DNA from 4 places in the Chimaeribacter sp. YP20170169 genome. Region 2 is predicted to be linked to each of the others. Evidence: predicted binding sites of a transcription regulator. Region 2 holds the regulator's gene; each other region holds the start of a gene.
The links. Region 2 encodes CRP, which controls carbon source genes, mostly activating them, when cyclic AMP is high. Its sites were predicted from a motif close to ATGTGANNNNNNTCACAT; they were not measured.
Positions count from the first base shown of each region.

Region 1: a site for CRP is predicted at 1,376-1,393, ahead of ACK3SD_RS00160 (PTS mannitol transporter subunit IICBA). Genes of this name have one in related genera too.
Region 3: a site for CRP is predicted at 3,009-3,026, ahead of msrB (peptide-methionine (R)-S-oxide reductase MsrB). Genes of this name have one in related genera too.
Region 4: a site for CRP is predicted at 2,231-2,248, ahead of rhaS (HTH-type transcriptional activator RhaS). Genes of this name have one in related genera too.

Region 1 covers NZ_CP176824.1:35,116-39,571, forward strand. The annotation lists gene ACK3SD_RS00150 (DUF3053 domain-containing protein) at 1-137, shown strand, start outside; gene ACK3SD_RS00155 (DsbA family protein) at 249-1,052, shown strand; gene ACK3SD_RS00160 (PTS mannitol transporter subunit IICBA) at 1,532-3,469, shown strand; gene ACK3SD_RS00165 (mannitol-1-phosphate 5-dehydrogenase) at 3,619-4,456, shown strand, end outside.
Region 2 covers NZ_CP176824.1:264,523-268,978, reverse strand. The annotation lists gene ACK3SD_RS01155 (phosphoribulokinase) at 1-592, shown strand, start outside; gene ACK3SD_RS01150 (OsmC family protein) at 621-1,028, opposite strand; gene crp (cAMP-activated global transcriptional regulator CRP) at 1,358-1,990, shown strand; gene ACK3SD_RS01140 (YccS/YhfK family putative transporter) at 2,053-4,170, shown strand; gene argD (bifunctional acetylornithine/succinyldiaminopimelate transaminase) at 4,179-4,456, opposite strand, start outside.
Region 3 covers NZ_CP176824.1:1,909,172-1,913,627, reverse strand. The annotation lists gene sppA (signal peptide peptidase SppA) at 1-281, shown strand, start outside; gene ansA (asparaginase) at 381-1,397, shown strand; gene pncA (bifunctional nicotinamidase/pyrazinamidase) at 1,458-2,096, shown strand; gene ACK3SD_RS08500 (YeaC family protein) at 2,127-2,402, opposite strand; gene msrB (peptide-methionine (R)-S-oxide reductase MsrB) at 2,473-2,886, opposite strand; gene gapA (glyceraldehyde-3-phosphate dehydrogenase) at 3,234-4,229, shown strand; gene ACK3SD_RS08485 (D-hexose-6-phosphate mutarotase) at 4,329-4,456, shown strand, end outside.
Region 4 covers NZ_CP176824.1:1,513,704-1,518,159, reverse strand. The annotation lists gene metG (methionine--tRNA ligase) at 1-181, shown strand, start outside; gene rhaR (HTH-type transcriptional activator RhaR) at 234-1,106, opposite strand; gene rhaS (HTH-type transcriptional activator RhaS) at 1,157-1,975, opposite strand; partial or broken gene rhaB (rhamnulokinase) at 2,357-3,828, shown strand; gene ACK3SD_RS06685 (L-rhamnose isomerase) at 3,825-4,456, shown strand, end outside.

The sequences.
Region 1 (4,456 bases), 230 kb from region 2:
AGGCCACCTTCAACGGCAGCCAGGTGCAGTTCCCGACCCAGCAGCAGGTGACGCAGTACAACACCATGATGTCTGGTCTGGCGACCAAGCAACAGGTGCTGCAACGGGCGCAGAACGCGCTCAACGGCCAATATTAAGCCGACTGAGCCGCTTGGATTTGGCCCCCACGCATCGCCGTGGGGGTTTTTTATTCAGGCCGCGAGCCTGATGTCCCCGGCACCCACGTTTGCCGGGGACACTCAATCATGATGAAGGACAACAAGATGAAAACCACCCTGATGGCGCTGATCAGCGCCCTGATGATGACCCCGGCACTGGCCAGCGCGGCGGATGCGCCCAACACCTTCACCCCGGCCCAGCAGGAGGCGATTGGCAAAATCGCCGCTGACTATCTGGTGCAGCACCCGGAAGTGCTGGTGCAGGCGAGCCAGAAGCTGGAGGCGCAACAGGCGGCGCAACAGCAGCAGGCTTCCCTCAACGCCGTGCTGCAAAACAGCGACGCGCTGCTGAATGACCCAGCCACCCCGAGCATTGGCCCGAAAACCGCCAAGGTGGCGCTGGTGGAGTTCTTCGATTACCAGTGCATCTACTGTAGCCACATGGCCCCGCTGATTGAGCAGACGGTGAAAGCCAACCCGCAGGTGCGTTTCATCTTCAAAGAGTGGCCGATCTTCGGCCAGCGCTGGCAGCCCTCCATCACTGCGGCGGAAACCGGCATGGCGGTGTTCAAGGAGAAGGGCGCGCAAGCCTACTTCACCTACCATAACGCCATCTTCCACACCGGCCACAACGAGGGCAAACTGACGGAAGGGGATATCCAGGCCGCAGTGAAAGCCGCCGGGGCCAGCCAGCCGGATGAGGCTACCCGCAACCAGACCCACGAGGCGCTGTCGAAAGTGGACGATCTGGCGCGCCAGTTGGGCTTCAGCGGCACCCCGGCCTTTATCGTGATGCCGACCCAAGGGGCCACCGCGCAGAACACCACCTTCCTGCCGGGGGCGATCTCCGCCGAATCGTTGCAGGCCGCCATCACCAAGGCTCAGGGCAAATAATCCCCCGCCGGCCCCATACGGGGCCGGCAAGCTTCCCCCTCCATTCATTCAGTAAGCTACTACTCACTTTCTGCTGTAATTCATCCCATTAACCTCTGGATTGGCTACAGTTTGAAGGGGCACGCCAAAGGGCCGCCCAATGCAGAGTTAATGGAAAATAAATTGTGATTGCGATCTCATTTGCAGCAAAAAATGGCTGTTAACAAATGTGATACAACTCACGCTTTCCTGTTCAGGATGCCGTTTTTATCGACAAAGTGGCCGTTTGGGCTGGCCTTTTTGTGATCTATGTCACGCTAAATTGCGGTTAATGTGGGGCTTTGGTGTGATCTGAATCACAGAAAACGGGGGCGCTACGCGCGCAAAAAAGAGCGTGATAGAGTCCGCCCTGCATACAGTAATAGTGACGGGTTGTGCTGCACCGTCTCAATGAATTCACGCGCTCTTATTGCCGGCGCGTATCAATAGGGGTGTGTTTTATGTTTTCACCAGATGTTAAGGTCAAGGTCCAAAATTTTGGCCGCTTTCTGAGCAACATGGTGATGCCCAACATCGGCGCATTTATCGCCTGGGGGATTATCACCGCACTGTTTATCCCAACTGGCTGGCTGCCGAACGAGACGCTGGGCAAGCTGGTCGGCCCGATGATCACCTACCTGCTGCCGCTGCTAATTGGCTACACCGGCGGGAAGCTGGTGGGCGGCGAGCGTGGCGGCGTGGTGGGTGCCATCACCACCATGGGCGTGATTGTCGGTGCCGACATGCCGATGTTCCTCGGCTCGATGATTGCTGGTCCGCTGGGCGGCTGGGCGATCAAGCGCTTTGACCGTTGGGCAGACGGCAAGATCAAGAGCGGCTTCGAGATGTTGGTCAACAACTTCTCCGCTGGCATCATCGGTATGCTGCTGGCGATCCTCGCCTTCCTGGCTATCGGCCCGTTGGTCGAGGCACTCTCCAAGCTGCTGGCCGCTGGCGTGCACATCATGGTGACCAATAACCTGCTGCCGCTCACCTCCATCTTCGTGGAACCGGCGAAAATCCTGTTCCTGAACAACGCCATCAACCACGGCATCTTCTCGCCGCTGGGCATCCAGCAGGCAACCGAGGCGGGCAAATCGATCTTCTTCCTGATCGAGGCCAACCCCGGTCCCGGCATGGGCGTGCTGATGGCCTACGTCTTCTTTGGCCGTGGCAATGCCAAGCAGTCTGCGGGCGGTGCGGCAATCATCCACTTCTTGGGCGGTATCCATGAGATCTACTTCCCGTATGTGCTGATGAACCCACGCCTGATTCTGGCGGTTATCCTCGGCGGCATGACCGGCGTCTTCACCCTGACCCTGCTGAATGGCGGCCTGGTCTCCCCGGCGTCCCCTGGCTCCATCCTGGCGGTGCTGGCAATGACCCCGCGCGGCGCCTACTTCGCCAACATCTGTGCGGTGCTGGCAGCCTTCGCCGTCTCCTTCGTGGTTTCCGCGATCCTGCTGAAGGGCACCAAGGCCAAAGAGGGCGACGAGCTGGAAGATGCGACCCGCCGTATGCAGGAGATGAAATCCCAGTCCAAGGGTGGTCAGGTAGCGGCAGCGGCCGCGCCAGATGGCGACCTGAGCGCGGTGCGCAAAATCATCGTGGCCTGCGACGCGGGCATGGGTTCCAGCGCGATGGGTGCTGGCGTGCTGCGCAAAAAGGTGCAGGAAGCGGGGCTGACGCACGTGTCCGTCACCAACAGCGCGATCAACAGTTTGCCGGATGATGTCGATCTGGTGATCACCCACCGTGACCTGACCGAGCGCGCGATGCGCCATGCGCCGCACGCGCAGCACATCTCGCTGACCAACTTCCTCGACAGCAAGCTGTATACCGACCTGACCGGCCGCCTTGCGGCAGTGGGCGTGGCCGGTACGCAGGCGGCTCCCCAGACGCAGGCCGCTGAGCTGATCGCGGCTGACGAACCGGCAGCGGCGGGCGCACCGCAACTGTTCCGCCTGACCGCCGCCAACGTCTTCCTCGGCCAGCAGGCGAGCCACAAAGAGCAGGCGATCCGCTTCGCCGGTGAGCAGCTGGTGAAGGGCGGTTACGTCGAGCCGGAGTATGTTGAGGCGATGCTGGCGCGTGAAAAGCTGACCCCGACCTACCTGGGCGAATCCATCGCCGTGCCGCATGGCACCATTGAGGCGAAGGACAACGTGCTGAAAACTGGCGTGGTCTTCTGCCAGTATCCGCAGGGCGTGCGCTTCGGCGAGGATGAGGATGAAGTGGCGAAGCTGGTGATCGGCATTGCGGCCCGCAACAATGAGCATATCCAGGTCATCACCAGCCTGACCAACGCGCTGGATGATGAGTCAGTGATAGCGCGGCTCTCCACGACCCAGAACGTTCAGGAAGTGGTCGACCTGTTGACAGGAAAACAGGGCGTCTGACAGTCAACACAACCGGGCCAGATGGCCCGGTTCTCTATTTGGCCGCCGGCTCAGGCGTGGCGGCCCGGCGATTTCCGGGGGAGCTGACGCTCCCTGATTTTTGGCTCTGTGGCGGCCCCGCCGCCACGTAGGTTGGAAGGATGACTCTTATGAAAGCACTACATTTTGGCGCCGGGAATATCGGACGTGGCTTTATCGGCAAACTGCTGGCAGATGCCGGGATGGAGCTGGTGTTCGCTGACGTGAACCAAACCGTGCTCGACGCGCTCAACCAGCGCGGCGGCTATGACGTGCATGTGGTGGGCGAGCAGGAGCGTGTCGAACCAGTGAGCGGCGTCTCCGCCGTCAACAGCGCGGGTCAGGAGGCCATTGACCTGATCGCCGAGGTGGATCTGATCACCACCGCCGTCGGCCCGACCATTCTGGCGCGCATCGCCCCCAGCGTGGCGAAAGGGCTGGTACTGCGCCACCAGCGCGGCAACCAGCAGCCGCTGAACATCATCGCCTGTGAGAACATGGTGCGCGGCACCAGCCAGTTCAAGCAGCACATCTATGATGCCCTGCCGGAAGAGGAGAAGGCGTGGGTGGATGAGCATGTTGGCTTCGCGGACTCAGCCGTCGATCGCATCGTACCGCCCGCGGCTGAGGGCAGCACCGATCCGCTGGAAGTGACGGTGGAAACGTTCAGCGAGTGGATTGTCGATAAAACCCAGTTCGTGGGCGAACCGCCGCAGATCGCTGGCATGGAGCTGACCGACAACCTGATGGCGTTCGTGGAGCGCAAGCTGTTCACCCTCAACACCGGCCACGCCATCACCGCCTATCTCGGCAAGCTGGCTGGCCACGCCACCATCCGTGACGCCATCCTCGACCCGGCCATCCGCCAGGTGGTAAAGGGCGCGATGGAGGAGAGCGGCGCGGTGCTGGTCAAGCGCTACGGCTTCGATCCGCAGAAGCACGCCGCCTACATTGACAAGATCCTGACCC
Region 2 (4,456 bases):
GGCGCGCAAGTACCTCCACACCTATGACGAGGCAGTGCCCTACAATCAGGTGCCGGGCACCTTCACCCCCTGGCACCCGCTGCCGGAGGAGACCGACGTGCTGTTCTACGAAGGGCTGCATGGCGGGGTAGTGACCGAGCACCACGACGTGGCGCGGCATGTGGATCTGCTGGTCGGCGTGGTGCCGATCGTCAATCTGGAGTGGATCCAGAAGCTGATCCGCGACACCAATGAGCGCGGCCACTCGCGCGAGGCTGTGATGGACTCGGTGGTGCGGTCGATGGAGGATTACATCAACTACATCACGCCGCAGTTCTCCCGCACCCATATCAACTTCCAGCGCGTGCCGACGGTGGACACCTCCAACCCGTTTGCCGCCAAGGCGATCCCATCGCTGGATGAGAGCTTTGTGGTGATCCACTTCCGCGGGCTGGGGGCGATCGATTTCCCCTATCTGCTAGCTATGCTGCAAGGCTCATTTATCTCTCATATCAATACATTGGTGGTGCCGGGCGGCAAAATGGGGCTGGCGATGGAGTTGATCATGGCACCGCTAGTGCAGCGGCTGCTGGAGGGGAAAATCATCAAGTAAGCGGGGACGGCGGGCCGCCCCCTGGGCGTCACTCGACGCTGACAATCTCAAAGCTGTGGGTCACTGACGCGGCCTTGCCGATCATCAGTGACACCGAGCAGTACTTCTCTGCCGAGAGGTTGACGGCGCGTTCCACACTCTTCTCCGTCAGCCCCTTGCCGCTCACCACAAAGTGTAGGTTGATGTGCGTAAAGGTGCGCGGCACCTCGTCGCGGCGCTCTGAGGTCAGGCGCACCTCACAGTCGCGCACATCCTGCCGCGCCTTCTGTAGGATGGAGACCACATCAATCGCGCTACAGCCGCCCACGGACATCAGCACCATCTCCATCGGGCTGGGTGCCTTGTCACCGGCATTGCCATCCATCAAGATCTGGTGGCCCGATGCGGACTCCCCCAGAAACGTCAGCCCTTCCACCCACTTTACCCGTGCCTGCATAGCCTCATCCTCCGATTATTTTCTGAAAATAGCCTAACCCCTCGCAGCCAAACAGGCAATCGGGCCGATCTTCATCATGCTGAAGCGAGACAACAGAAGACACTCGGTTCAGGCTGTGATAAAACAAACCCGAAACAAAATGTTCTGTATGGAGCAAGGTCAGGTTTTCAATGGAACGACGAGGCCGCCGTTTGGCGACTTTTCAGCCTCCGCCTTGCAGCATTATCAGACAGTTAATACTCTTGAAAGAGGCGTATTTTCAAAACGCCGTACAGGGAACTCTGAGCCCTGTGATTTTGGGCAGCGATTACAACAGAGGATAAAAGCAAATGGTTCTCGGCAAACCGCAAACAGACCCTACTCTCGAATGGTTCCTGTCTCACTGCCATATTCATAAATACCCTTCCAAAAGTACGCTGATTCACCAGGGTGAAAAGGCTGAAACGCTCTACTACATCGTGAAAGGTTCGGTCGCCGTGCTGATCAAGGATGAAGAGGGCAAAGAGATGATCCTCTCCTACCTCAACCAAGGGGATTTCATCGGCGAACTTGGCCTGTTCGAAGAGGGCCAGGAGCGCAGCGCGTGGGTACGCGCCAAAACGGCTTGTGAAGTGGCGGAGATCTCCTACAAGAAATTCCGTCAGCTGATCCAGGTCAACCCGGACATCCTGATGCGCCTCTCCTCCCAGATGGCGCGCCGCCTGCAAGTTACCTCCGAAAAGGTGGGCAACCTTGCCTTCCTGGATGTGACTGGCCGTATCGCCCAGACCCTGCTCAATCTGGCGAAACAGCCTGATGCCATGACCCACCCCGATGGTATGCAGATCAAGATTACCCGCCAGGAGATTGGTCAAATCGTAGGTTGCTCCCGCGAAACCGTCGGCCGCATCCTGAAAATGCTGGAAGATCAGAACCTGATCTCCGCCCACGGCAAAACGATTGTCGTCTACGGCACTCGTTAATCCCGGATCAACACGGCGCAGCTGCGGCCCCCCCGCACTGCGCCGTTCTTCCCTGATTGAACATGTGGCGCCGTCTTATTTACCATCCTGAAGTCAACTACGCCCTGCGGCAAACGCTGGTGCTCTGCCTGCCCGCGGCCATCGCGCTGCCGTTCGGCCAGCTCCAGGTCGGCTTGCTCTTCTCACTGGTGCCCGCCTGCTGCAACATCGCCGGTCTCGACACGCCCCATCGGCGCTATGTAAAACGTCTGGCCATTGGCGGTACGCTGTTCGCCGGATGCAGCCTGATACTGCAACTGCTCTTGCTCTACGCCCACTGTCCGCTGCCGCTGATTTTGCTGGCGCTGGCGCTGCTGCTCGGCGTGACAGGCGAGATCAGCCCGCTGCATGGCCGGCTGCTCAACGGCACGCTGGTGGCGGCCATCTTTACCCTTAGCATGGCTGGCACCACGCCGCTCTGGCAGGCACCGGGGCTGTTCGTGCTCGGCACGCTCTGGTATGGGCTGTTTACCTGGGGCTGGTTCCGGCTGTGGAAAGAGCAGCCAATGCGTGAATCGCTCAGTCTGCTCTACCGCGAACTGGGTGACTACGTTGATGCCAAGTACAGCCTGCTGACCCAGCATCTAGATCCAGACACTGCCCTGCCCCCGCTGCTCAAGCGCCAGCAGAAGGTGATGGAGTTGATTGTGCAGGTCTATCAGCAACTGCATATGCTCTCCGGCGAGCGCCACCCGCACTATCGGCGGCTGTTCCGCGCCTTCCAGGTGGCGCTCGATCTCCAGGAGCACATTACCGTCAGCCTGCACCAGCCAGAGGAGGTGCAGAAACTGGTGGCGCAGAGCCAAGCAGAGGCGATTATCCGCCGCAATGCGGAGGTGATCGCCAAGCGGCTGCGGATGATTGCCGATGACCTGCTCTACCACCGCCGCTCCGCCCGCTTTGAGATGGGCGGCGAACTGGCAGCGCTGGAGAAGATTGCCAACCGCTACCCTGATAACCCGGTCGGCCAGTTCTGCTACTACCACTTCAACCGCATCGCGCGCCTGTTGCATACCCAGCGGCCGCTCTATCGCCGTAACCTGATGGAGAGCCGCAACCGCCTGCCCTTCTGGCCAGCGCTGAAGCGCTATCTCTCCTGGCGATCGATGTCGCTGCGCAACGCCGCACGCGTCGGCGTGATGCTGGCGCTCGGCAGCTCGATTGGCCTGTTCTTTGACCTGCCGAAACCCTATTGGGTGCTGCTCACCGCGCTGCTGGTGATCCAGAACGGCTACAACGCCACGCGCGTGCGTATCCAGCACCGCGCCATCGGCACGTTGGCCGGGCTGGTGCTGGCCGCTGGCGTGCTGCACCTGCAACTGCCGCAAGCCGCGATGCTGGGCCTGTTGGTGTTGATCATGCTGGCCGCCTATCTGGTGCTGCGCAATAACTACGGGCTGGGCATGGTGGGGCTGACCATCACTGCGGTCTACACGCTGCAACTGGTGACGCAAAATGGCGCTAACTTCCTGATTCCACGGTTAGTAGACACGCTGATTGGTTGCGCGCTGGCCTTTGGCAGCACCATCTGGCTCTGGCCACAGTGGCAGAGCGGCAAGCTGCGCGACAACGCCTGGCAGGCGTTGGAAGCCTATCAGGAGGCGATCCGCCTGCTGCTCAGCGCCAACCCAGATCCGGCAAAGCTGGCCTATACCCGCATCATGGCCAATCAGACGCACAACACCCTCTACACCGCCCTCAATCAGGCGATGCAGGAGCCGGGCTTCAACTCCCACTACCTGGCTGACATGCGGCTCTGGGTGATGCACAGCCAGTCAATTGTTGAGCACCTGAACGCGATGACTATCCTGGCACGCGATCACTACATGCTGACCCCGGCGCTGGCGCAGGAGTATTTGGAGACCTGTGAGATTGCGCTCCAGAGCTGCCAGCAGCGGCTGATGTATGACGGCCCGGCCGACGGCAACCCCTCGTCAGACCCGATGTTCCGCGCGCCGGACAGCGCGCCGGAGATGCCAGTGACCGAGATGGAGCGCCCGTTGCGCCGCATCCTCTCGCACCTCAACGCGATGAACACCATCTCCAGCCTGGCCTGGCGACAGCGCCCGCACCACGGCATCTGGCTGGCGCGCCGCGTGAAGCGCGATCAAAAAAGCCGCCCGGAGGCGGCTTCAGAGTAGCGGGGACTTTAGCCCGCCAGCGTGGCGATGGCCTTCTCCAGCCGCGCCATGCCCTCATGGATGTCATCAAACTCGATCACCAGCGACGGCGCAAAACGCAGCACATTCGGCCCGGCGTTGAGCATCATCAGCCCCTGCTCCGCCGCGGCCGTCAGTACATCGCGGGCCCTGTTCTGGTACGGCTCGCTTAGCTCCGCGCCCAGCAACAGCCCCATGCCGCGCACCTCTTTGAAGATCGCATACTTCTGGTTGATCGTCTCCAGCGCCTTCAGGAAGTGCTGGCGAC
Region 3 (4,456 bases), 1.6 Mb from region 2:
TGGGTGACTTCGATGACGCGGTGAAGAAGGCCGCCGAACTGGCGAAATTGCCGGCCTGGCAGCTGAACTGGTTTGTTGAGGACCCGAGTTTCAGCGACCTGATCTTCTCGCAGATGAGCGCCTCGGTGCAGGCGGTACTGCCACAGGCGATGCAGGCGTGGATCCCCGCCCCGCTGACGGCACTGGCCACCGCCATGAAGCAGCAGCCGGGCCTGTTCACCACCCTGAACGACCCGCAGAACCGGTATGCCTTCTGCCTGACCTGTGGTGACGTGAAATAATCTGTCCCCCCGATGCAAGCCCGGTCATGCCGGGCTTTTTTTCGGGGCGTTGGCCCTTATACTTTGTTGGATTCCCGTAAGCGTAATTAAGACCTTCCTATGAAAAAGAAATCGATTTACGTCGCCTACACTGGCGGCACCATTGGTATGCAGCGCTCCGATCAGGGCTATGTGCCGGTTTCCGGCCACCTACAACGGCTGCTGGCCGCCATGCCGGAGTTCCACCGCCCGGAGATGCCGGATTTCACCATCCATGAGTACGCCCCGCTGATTGACTCCTCAGACATGACGCCAGAGGATTGGCAGCATATCGCCGATGACATCCGCCAGCGCTACGATGAGTATGATGGTTTTGTGATCCTGCATGGCACCGACACCATGGCCTTCACCGCCTCGGCGCTCTCCTTCATGCTGGAGAACCTCGACAAGCCCGTGATCGTCACCGGCTCGCAGATCCCGCTGGAGGCGCTGCGCTCTGACGGCCAGATCAACCTGCTTAACTCCCTCTACCTGGCGGCCAACCACCCGGTGAAAGAGGTGTGCCTGTTCTTCAACAATAAGCTCTACCGCGGCAACCGCACCACCAAGGCCCATGCCGATGGCTTTGACGCCTTCGCCTCGCCTAACCTGGCGCCGCTGCTGGAGGCTGGCATCCATATCCGCCGGCTGGCGACGCCGACCCTGCCCGCCGCCGCCGCGCCGCTGAAGGTGCACCACATCACGCCGCAGCCGATCGGCGTGGTCACCATCTATCCGGGTATCTCCGGCGAAGTGGTGAGCAACTTCCTGCGCCAGCCGGTGAAAGCGCTGATCCTGCGCTCCTACGGCGTTGGCAATGCGCCGCAGAAACCCGCGCTGCTGGATGAGTTGCGTCAGGCCTCTGAGCGCGGCATCGTGGTGGTCAACCTGACCCAGTGCATGACCGGCCGTGTTAACATGGGCGGCTACGCCACCGGCAACGCGTTGGCCCATGCTGGCGTGATCAGCGGCTTTGACATGACCGTGGAAGCGGCACTGACCAAGCTGCACTTCCTGCTGAGCCAGCCCTTCTCTCCCGAGGAGATCCGCACCCTGATGCAGCAAAACCTGCGCGGCGAGCTGACTGACGTCGTCTGATGCCCTTTGCCGGGCGCTGCCGCCCGGCCCTTTCCCCCAGCTACTCACCAAGGAGCGTTTATGAGTACCGCACTGTTGTTGATTGACCTACAGAATGATTTCTGCCCCGGCGGCGCCTTGGCCGTGCAGGAGGGTGACCAGGTGATTGCCGTCGCCAATCAGGCCATTGAGGTCTGTCGCCGACGCGGCTGGCCGGTGGTCGCCAGCCAGGATTGGCACCCGGCTTCCCACCGCAGTTTCGCCACCCACTCTGGTGAGGCGCCCGGCACGCTCGGCACGCTGGAGGGATTGCCACAAGTATGGTGGCCGGAGCACTGCATACAGGATCAGCCGGGGGCGGATTTCCATCCGGATCTCAATCTGGCGGGCATCGATCAGGTATTCCGCAAGGGGCAAAACCCGGATGTCGACAGCTACAGCGCCTTCTTTGACAATGGACGCCGCACCGAGACGGAACTGGACAGCTGGCTGAAGGGGAAAGGGATCACCACGCTGGTGGTGATGGGGCTGGCTACTGACTACTGCGTGAAGTACAGCGTACTGGACGCGCTGGCGCTCGGCTATACCACCTCACTGATCACCGAGGGGTGCCGCGGGGTCAATCTGCAACCGGATGACAGCGAGCGGGCGTTTGAGGAGATGCAGCAACAGGGCGCGCACCTGATTGCGCTGAAAAGCTTTGAGATGGGCGCGCACTGATCATGGGGGGCGCGGTGGCCGCGCGCCCTATTACTGTGGCTTAAGCGTTGCCAGCGGCGAAGTGATGCCAAACTCCTGCTTCAGCTGCTGCTTGCTCTTCATCACCAACTGGCCGTCAGTGTTGATGGTCATGTGCTGTGCATCCTGGTTGTGGCGGGCCTGATAGAGCATGACCGCCTGCAGGCTGTTCTCTTTCTGCGCCTCGGTCAGCGGTACACCATCCGGCCACTTGCCAAGCTCCACCGCCTGCACCAGACGCTGGTAAATTTCCGGGGTCATGGCAGCAATCAGATCATCTATTTCCACGCATTTATTCCTCTTTTCGGCGCACCAATGAATAATTGGCTGAATCGATTTTGTTAACCAGATGTGGCCATTAGCCTGCGGTTTTTTCGCCGCTTTCGCCATCGGTGAAGCTCAGTGACGCAGAATTGACACAGTAGCGTTCACCCGTGGGTTGTGGCCCATCGGGGAAAACATGGCCAAGGTGGGCATCACATTGCATGCAGCGGATCTCGATGCGGTGCATGTTGTGTGAATAATCATCAATATATTTAATCGAATCATCACGTACCGGCTCATAAAAACTGGGCCAACCACAGCCGGAGTCATACTTGGCATCAGAGTAAAACAGGGGCGCATTGCAGCACAAACAGTGGTAGATCCCTTCACGCTCGTTGTGCAACAACTTGCCGGTATAGGGGGCCTCAGTGCCACGCTGCTGGGTGACATAGCGCTGGATCTCACTGAGTTGGATAGGGTTTTCTGCCTGTTCGTTCTCTTTAGTCATGATGGCCCTTCTTATGCTGACGACATTGCAAATAAGATAACGTTTAATAATAACAAAAAATTAACAACCACACAGCCTATTTTGGCCTAAACTTGATGCCATAAAGGCAACGCGCACATGATGTGTGATGCCGATCACATATATGTAGGCGGGGCGGCTCTTTCCCAGGTTTTGTGTTGTCAGAAATGCAGAGAGCCGGCAAAAACCGGGGCGGGTGATAAGCGTACAATCGGAGTAGGCAGCTTTGACTTATAGCAACAATTGACACGATTCCGCTTGACGCTCGTTAAGGTTTTTGTAATTTTACAACCAACCTTTTATTCACTAACAAATAGCTGGTGGAATATATGACTATCAAAGTAGGTATCAACGGTTTTGGCCGTATCGGCCGCATTGTTTTCCGTGCTGCTCAAGAACGCTCTGACATCGAGATCGTTGCTATCAACGACCTGTTGGACGCAGAGTACATGGCTTACATGCTGAAGTATGACTCTACTCACGGTCGCTTCAACGGGACGGTAGAAGTACAGGACGGTCACCTGGTCGTTAACGGTAAAACCATCCGTTGTACCTCTGAAAAAGACCCGGCTAACCTGAAGTGGAACGAAGTCAATGTTGACGTGGTAGCAGAAGCGACCGGTATCTTCCTGACCGACGAAACTGCCCGTAAACACATCACCGCTGGCGCGAAAAAAGTGGTGCTGACTGGCCCGTCCAAAGACAACACCCCGATGTTCGTCATGGGCGTTAACCACAAAGCCTACGAAGGCCAAGACATCGTGTCCAACGCCTCTTGCACCACCAACTGCCTGGCACCGCTGGCGAAAGTCATCAACGACAACTTCGGTATCGTTGAAGCGCTGATGACCACCGTTCACGCGACCACCGCTACCCAGAAAACCGTCGATGGCCCGTCCCACAAAGACTGGCGCGGCGGCCGCGGCGCATCCCAGAACATCATCCCGTCCTCTACTGGCGCAGCCAAGGCCGTGGGTAAAGTTATCCCTGAGCTGAACGGCAAACTGACCGGTATGGCGTTCCGCGTACCGACCACTAACGTTTCCGTGGTTGACCTGACTGCCCGTCTGGAAAAACCGGCAACCTACGCTCAGATCTGTGAAGCCATCAAATCTGCTGCCGAAGGCGAGCTGAAAGGCGTGCTGGGTTACACCGAAGACGAAGTGGTTTCCACTGACTTCAACGGCGAAAAACTGACTTCCGTGTTCGACGCGAAAGCCGGTATCGCGCTGAACGACAACTTTGTGAAACTGGTTTCCTGGTACGACAACGAAACTGGCTACTCCAACAAAGTTCTGGACCTGATTGCCCACATCTCCAAATAAGTGAGCATCCAGTCAGAGTAAGAAAAGGCGACGCTAAGTCGCCTTTTTTATTGGTGTGGCCCCAGACCGGGCATGTTTTCTTGTTGAAAGGAGATGACGATGAATCAGCACATTTTTACCCTTCCCGTAATCAAACCCATTACCGCCACCCTCAGTGAGCGCCAGCTCGACCAATTGCCGGTGATCGTGGTGGATCATCCGCTGTGCCGTGCCGCCGTGGCCTTGCA
Region 4 (4,456 bases), 1.2 Mb from region 2:
CGCCTACCCAGACCCGAAAGCGCTGGAGGGCCGCCTGACCATCATGGTTGCCAACCTCGCGCCGCGCAAAATGCGCTTCGGCATCTCGGAAGGGATGGTGATGGCCGCTGGCCCAGGTGGGAAGGAGATCTTCCTGCTTAGCCCGGACAGCGGCGCACAGCCGGGGATGCAGGTGAAGTAACCGCTTCACCGCAACCGCAGGGGGCGTGGCCAGTGGCCGCGCCCCCTTTTTTTCAGCCTTGGAAACGCTGGCGGTAGTCGCGCGGCGCGACGCCAAAGGCGCGGTTGAACACCACCGAGAAGTAGTTGCTGTCCTCAAAGCCACAGGCCGCCGCCACCTCGCCAATGGAACCACGCCCGTGGCGCAGCAGCGCCATCGCGTTGCAGAGCCGCAGCTGGCGCAGGTACTGGCTGATGCTCATGCCGGTCTGCTGCTTGAACAGCGCGCGCAAGGTGCGCGGGGTAAGCTGGTGGCGCGCGCAGAAGGCCTCCAACTGGAACGGGGTGGCGATGCTGCCCCGCAACGCCAGCATCAGCAGATCCATCTGCTGGGCATCGGCCAGCTCGGCGCTGTCTGGCCGGTGGCGGTAGCGCTGCAACAGCAGCGCCAGTTGCAGCAGCAGCGCCTCGGCCAACTGCAAGGAGATCGGGTCAGACTTCATGCTCTCCTGCGCCAGCGCGTCCACTTTGCAGCGCAGCGCATCCATCCCCAGCATACTCAGCCGCCAGTAGCGCTCTGGCTGGGCCACCCCCGATCCCGGCAGCAGCGCCGGCCAGTCGGCGGGCAGCCGCAGCCGGTCACGCATAAACAGGATGTTGTCCAGCTCCAGCCCATTGACCGACTCATAGCTGTGGCGGTCACGCGCGTTGACGTAGAACAGGTCACCGCAGGTGATGCGATAGGGCACGTCATTCCAGAGATGCAGGCCGTTGCCGCGCCACACGATCACCAGCTCGTCAAATTCATGGTGGTGCAGCGGGAAGAGCGGCTGTGGGTGGCGCTCCGCCACGCTGACCACCTGCTGGTCAGTAAGGAAGTAGTCTTGGTGCTGAAGTTTCAGCGGCGGCATGGTGTCGGCGTCCCCGGCATGAAGGCAAACGCCCATCCTGCCATAACGCCGCCCGCCGCACGGGGGCGGGCCGGGAAATTTGCGTGTCAGCGCACACTGTTACGCATCATCTTCGGCGAGACGGCAAACTCGCGGCGGAACTGGGTGGAGAAGTGGTTGCTGTCGCCAAAGCCACACTCATGGGCGATCTGGGTGATGCTCTGGTCAGTCTGGAACAGCCGGCGGCGCGCCTCCAGCAGCCGCAAGCGGTTCAGGTAGCGTTGCGGCGTCATGCTGGTGTGCTGCTTCACCTGCCGGTGCAGGGTGCGCAACGCCAGCGAGTAGCGATCCGCTAGCTCGCCCCAATCCACCTCCTCGGTGAAGTTGCCATCCAGCCAGCGCAGCAGCGCCTGCACGTTGGCATCACGCCCGCCAGTCGCGCCCTGCTGGCAACAGCTGCGGTGCAACAGCAGCAGCAGTTGCAGGAACTGCCCCTCGCTGGCCGCCACGCCAGCATCACTGGGGTCGGCGGCCAGTTGTGCCAGCGTCTGGATGTGGCGGCGCGCCTCCTGCAACGCCCCCTGCCCGATGTGCCAGTGCACCTGCTCGCTCTCCTGCGGCAGGAAGCGGTCAATGCCGGTCAGGAAGCGGAAGGCGTGCGGTGACCGGTAGAGCACGTTGGTCAGGTGCAGCCCCTCCACGTTCTCGAACAGGTGGTGGTCGCGGTCACGCACAAAGCAGACGGTGCCGCTGCACAGGGTGTAGGGGCGGTCATTGAAGATGTGCACCCCCGCCCCGCTCTCCACCAGCACAATCTCGTAGAAGTCATGGTGGTGCTCCGGGAAGGGCAGCTGCGGCGCGCGGGGTTCCACCGTCACGGTCATTGCCCTGGACGCAAAAAATTCATCACCTGCCAGTAACGTCATTTTGGTGCCTCCGGTCAGTCGTCCACCCGCCAGCCGCGGGCATGGAACATCAATGAATCAAAATAATGCAAGCAGACCAATCGCTCATCTGAATAGGTCGCAGTGTAAAGCGCCGCCCGTCCCCACTGCCTTGAAATGGCGGCAGACCGTGGCGTGAATGCGGTCATTTTTTCAAGATTTGGCCGCTTTGGTTGCGAACTGTGTGGCAGATCACATCCCATTAACAACTGTGGCCAAAGGATCGATGGCCGGGAAATGTGATCTGTTTCACGACGATCTTTGCCATTTTGCCAACCGCTTTTGGCGGGTGGCACTCACCGGAAGGTGGCGCGGCGCGCCACTCCCTACACTCGCTGCATAGTCTGTTAAGGGATAACCACGATGACCGTACGCAATATCGCCACAGTGGATTTAGGCGCCTCCAGCGGGCGGGTGATGCTCGCCAGCTTCCACACCGGCAGCCGCCGCATTACCCTCAAAGAGATGCACCGATTCACCAACCAGCTGGTGCAGCGCGACGGGCATCACATCTGGGATGTGGATAACCTGGAGCAGCAGATGCGCCACGGCCTGCAACTGATTGACGCCGCGGGCATCGAGCTGGACAGCATCGGCATCGACACCTGGGGCGTTGACTTCGTGCTGATCGATGCCGACGGCGAGCGCGTCGGCCTGCCGGTCTCCTACCGCGACCACCGCACCGACGGCATCATGGCCGAGGCGGTGCGCGAGCTGGGCGCGGAGTGGCTCTATGGCCGCACCGGCATCCAGCTGCTGCCGTTCAACACCCTGTTCCAGTTGAAGGCGCTCAGCCGCCAGCGGCCGGAGTGGGTGGAAAAAACCGCCCACCTGCTGCTGATGCCGGACTACTTCCACTACCGCCTGACCGGCGAGCTGAACTGGGAGTACACCAACGCCAGCACCACCCAACTGCTGGATGTGCACAGCGGCGACTGGGATCGCACGCTGCTGGACTACGCCGGTGCCCCCGAGCGCTGGTTTGGCACGCCAAGCCAGCCGGGGCGCGCCCTCGGCCACTGGGCAGCCCCTCGGGCCGCCGGGTGCCGGTGGTCTCAGTGGCGACCCATGACACCGCCAGCGCGGTGGTCGCCGCGCCACTGGCCGGTGACGACTGCGCCTACCTCAGTTCCGGCACCTGGTCGCTGATTGGCATCGACAGCGATCGTCCCTACACCCACGCCGCCGCCCGCCGCGCCAACATGACCAACGAGGGCGGCATTGAGGGGCGCTACCGGGTGCTGAAAAACATTATGGGCATGTGGCTGTTGCAGTGCGTCTGCCGCGAGCTGGCGGTAAGCGACATTCCGGCGCTGGTGGCGGCGGCGGCGCAACAGCCAGCCTTCACCTCGCTGGTGAACCCCAACGACGCGCGCTTCATCAACCCGGTCTCGATGGTCGAGGAGATCCGCTGTGCCTGCCGCGAGCAGCAGCACCCGGAACCCCAGGAGGCGGCGGCGCTGGCGCGCTGCATCTTTGACAGCCTGGCGCTCACCTACCGCCAAGTGGCGCGCGAGCTGGGCGAGCTGCGCGGCGCGCCCTTGCAGCAGCTGCACATTGTCGGCGGCGGCAGCCAGAACGATTTCCTAAACCAGCTGTGCGCCGACGCCTGTGGCCTGACCGTCACCGCCGGGCCGGTGGAGGCCTCGACGCTCGGCAACATCGGCTGCCAGCTGATGGCGCTGGGCGATGTCAAAGACGCCGCCGACTACCGCCGCCTGCTGGCCCACAACTTCCCGCTGCGCCGCTACACGCCGCAGACCCACCCTGATTTTGATACCCACTGTCGCCGTTTTGAGGCGCTCAGCCACGCTCATGAGGAGTATTCAGTATGACCGCATCCATCGACCAGGCCTGGGAACTGGCAAAACAGCGCTTTGCCGCCCTGAACATTGACGCCGAGGCGGCGCTGGCTGCCCTCGACCACGTGCCGGTCTCCATGCACTGCTGGCAGGGCGATGACGTCGCCGGCTTTGAGAACCCCACCGGTGGCCTGACCGGCGGCATTCAGGCGACCGGCAACTACCCCGGCAAGGCGCGCAATGCCCAGGAGCTGCGTGCGGATCTTGAGCAGGCGTTCGCACTGATCCCAGGGCCTAAGCGCCTCAACCTGCACGCCATCTACCTGGAGTCTGACGCGCCGGTGGCGCGCAACGAGATTGAGCCGCAGCACTTCGCCAATTGGGTGGCGTGGGCGCGTGACCACCAGCTGGGGCTGGACTTCAACCCCTCCTGCTTCTCCCACCCGCTGAGCGCCGACGGCTTTACCCTCTCCAGCGCCAACCCGGAGGTGCGCCAATTCTGGATTGAGCACTGTCAGGCCAGCCGCCGCGTCTCCGCCTACTTTGGCCGCGAGCTAGGCACGCCGTCGGTGATGAACATCTGGGTGCCGGATGGCATGAAAGACCTGACCGTCGATCGTCTGGCCTTCCGCCAGCGCCTGCTTAGCGCACTGGATGAGGT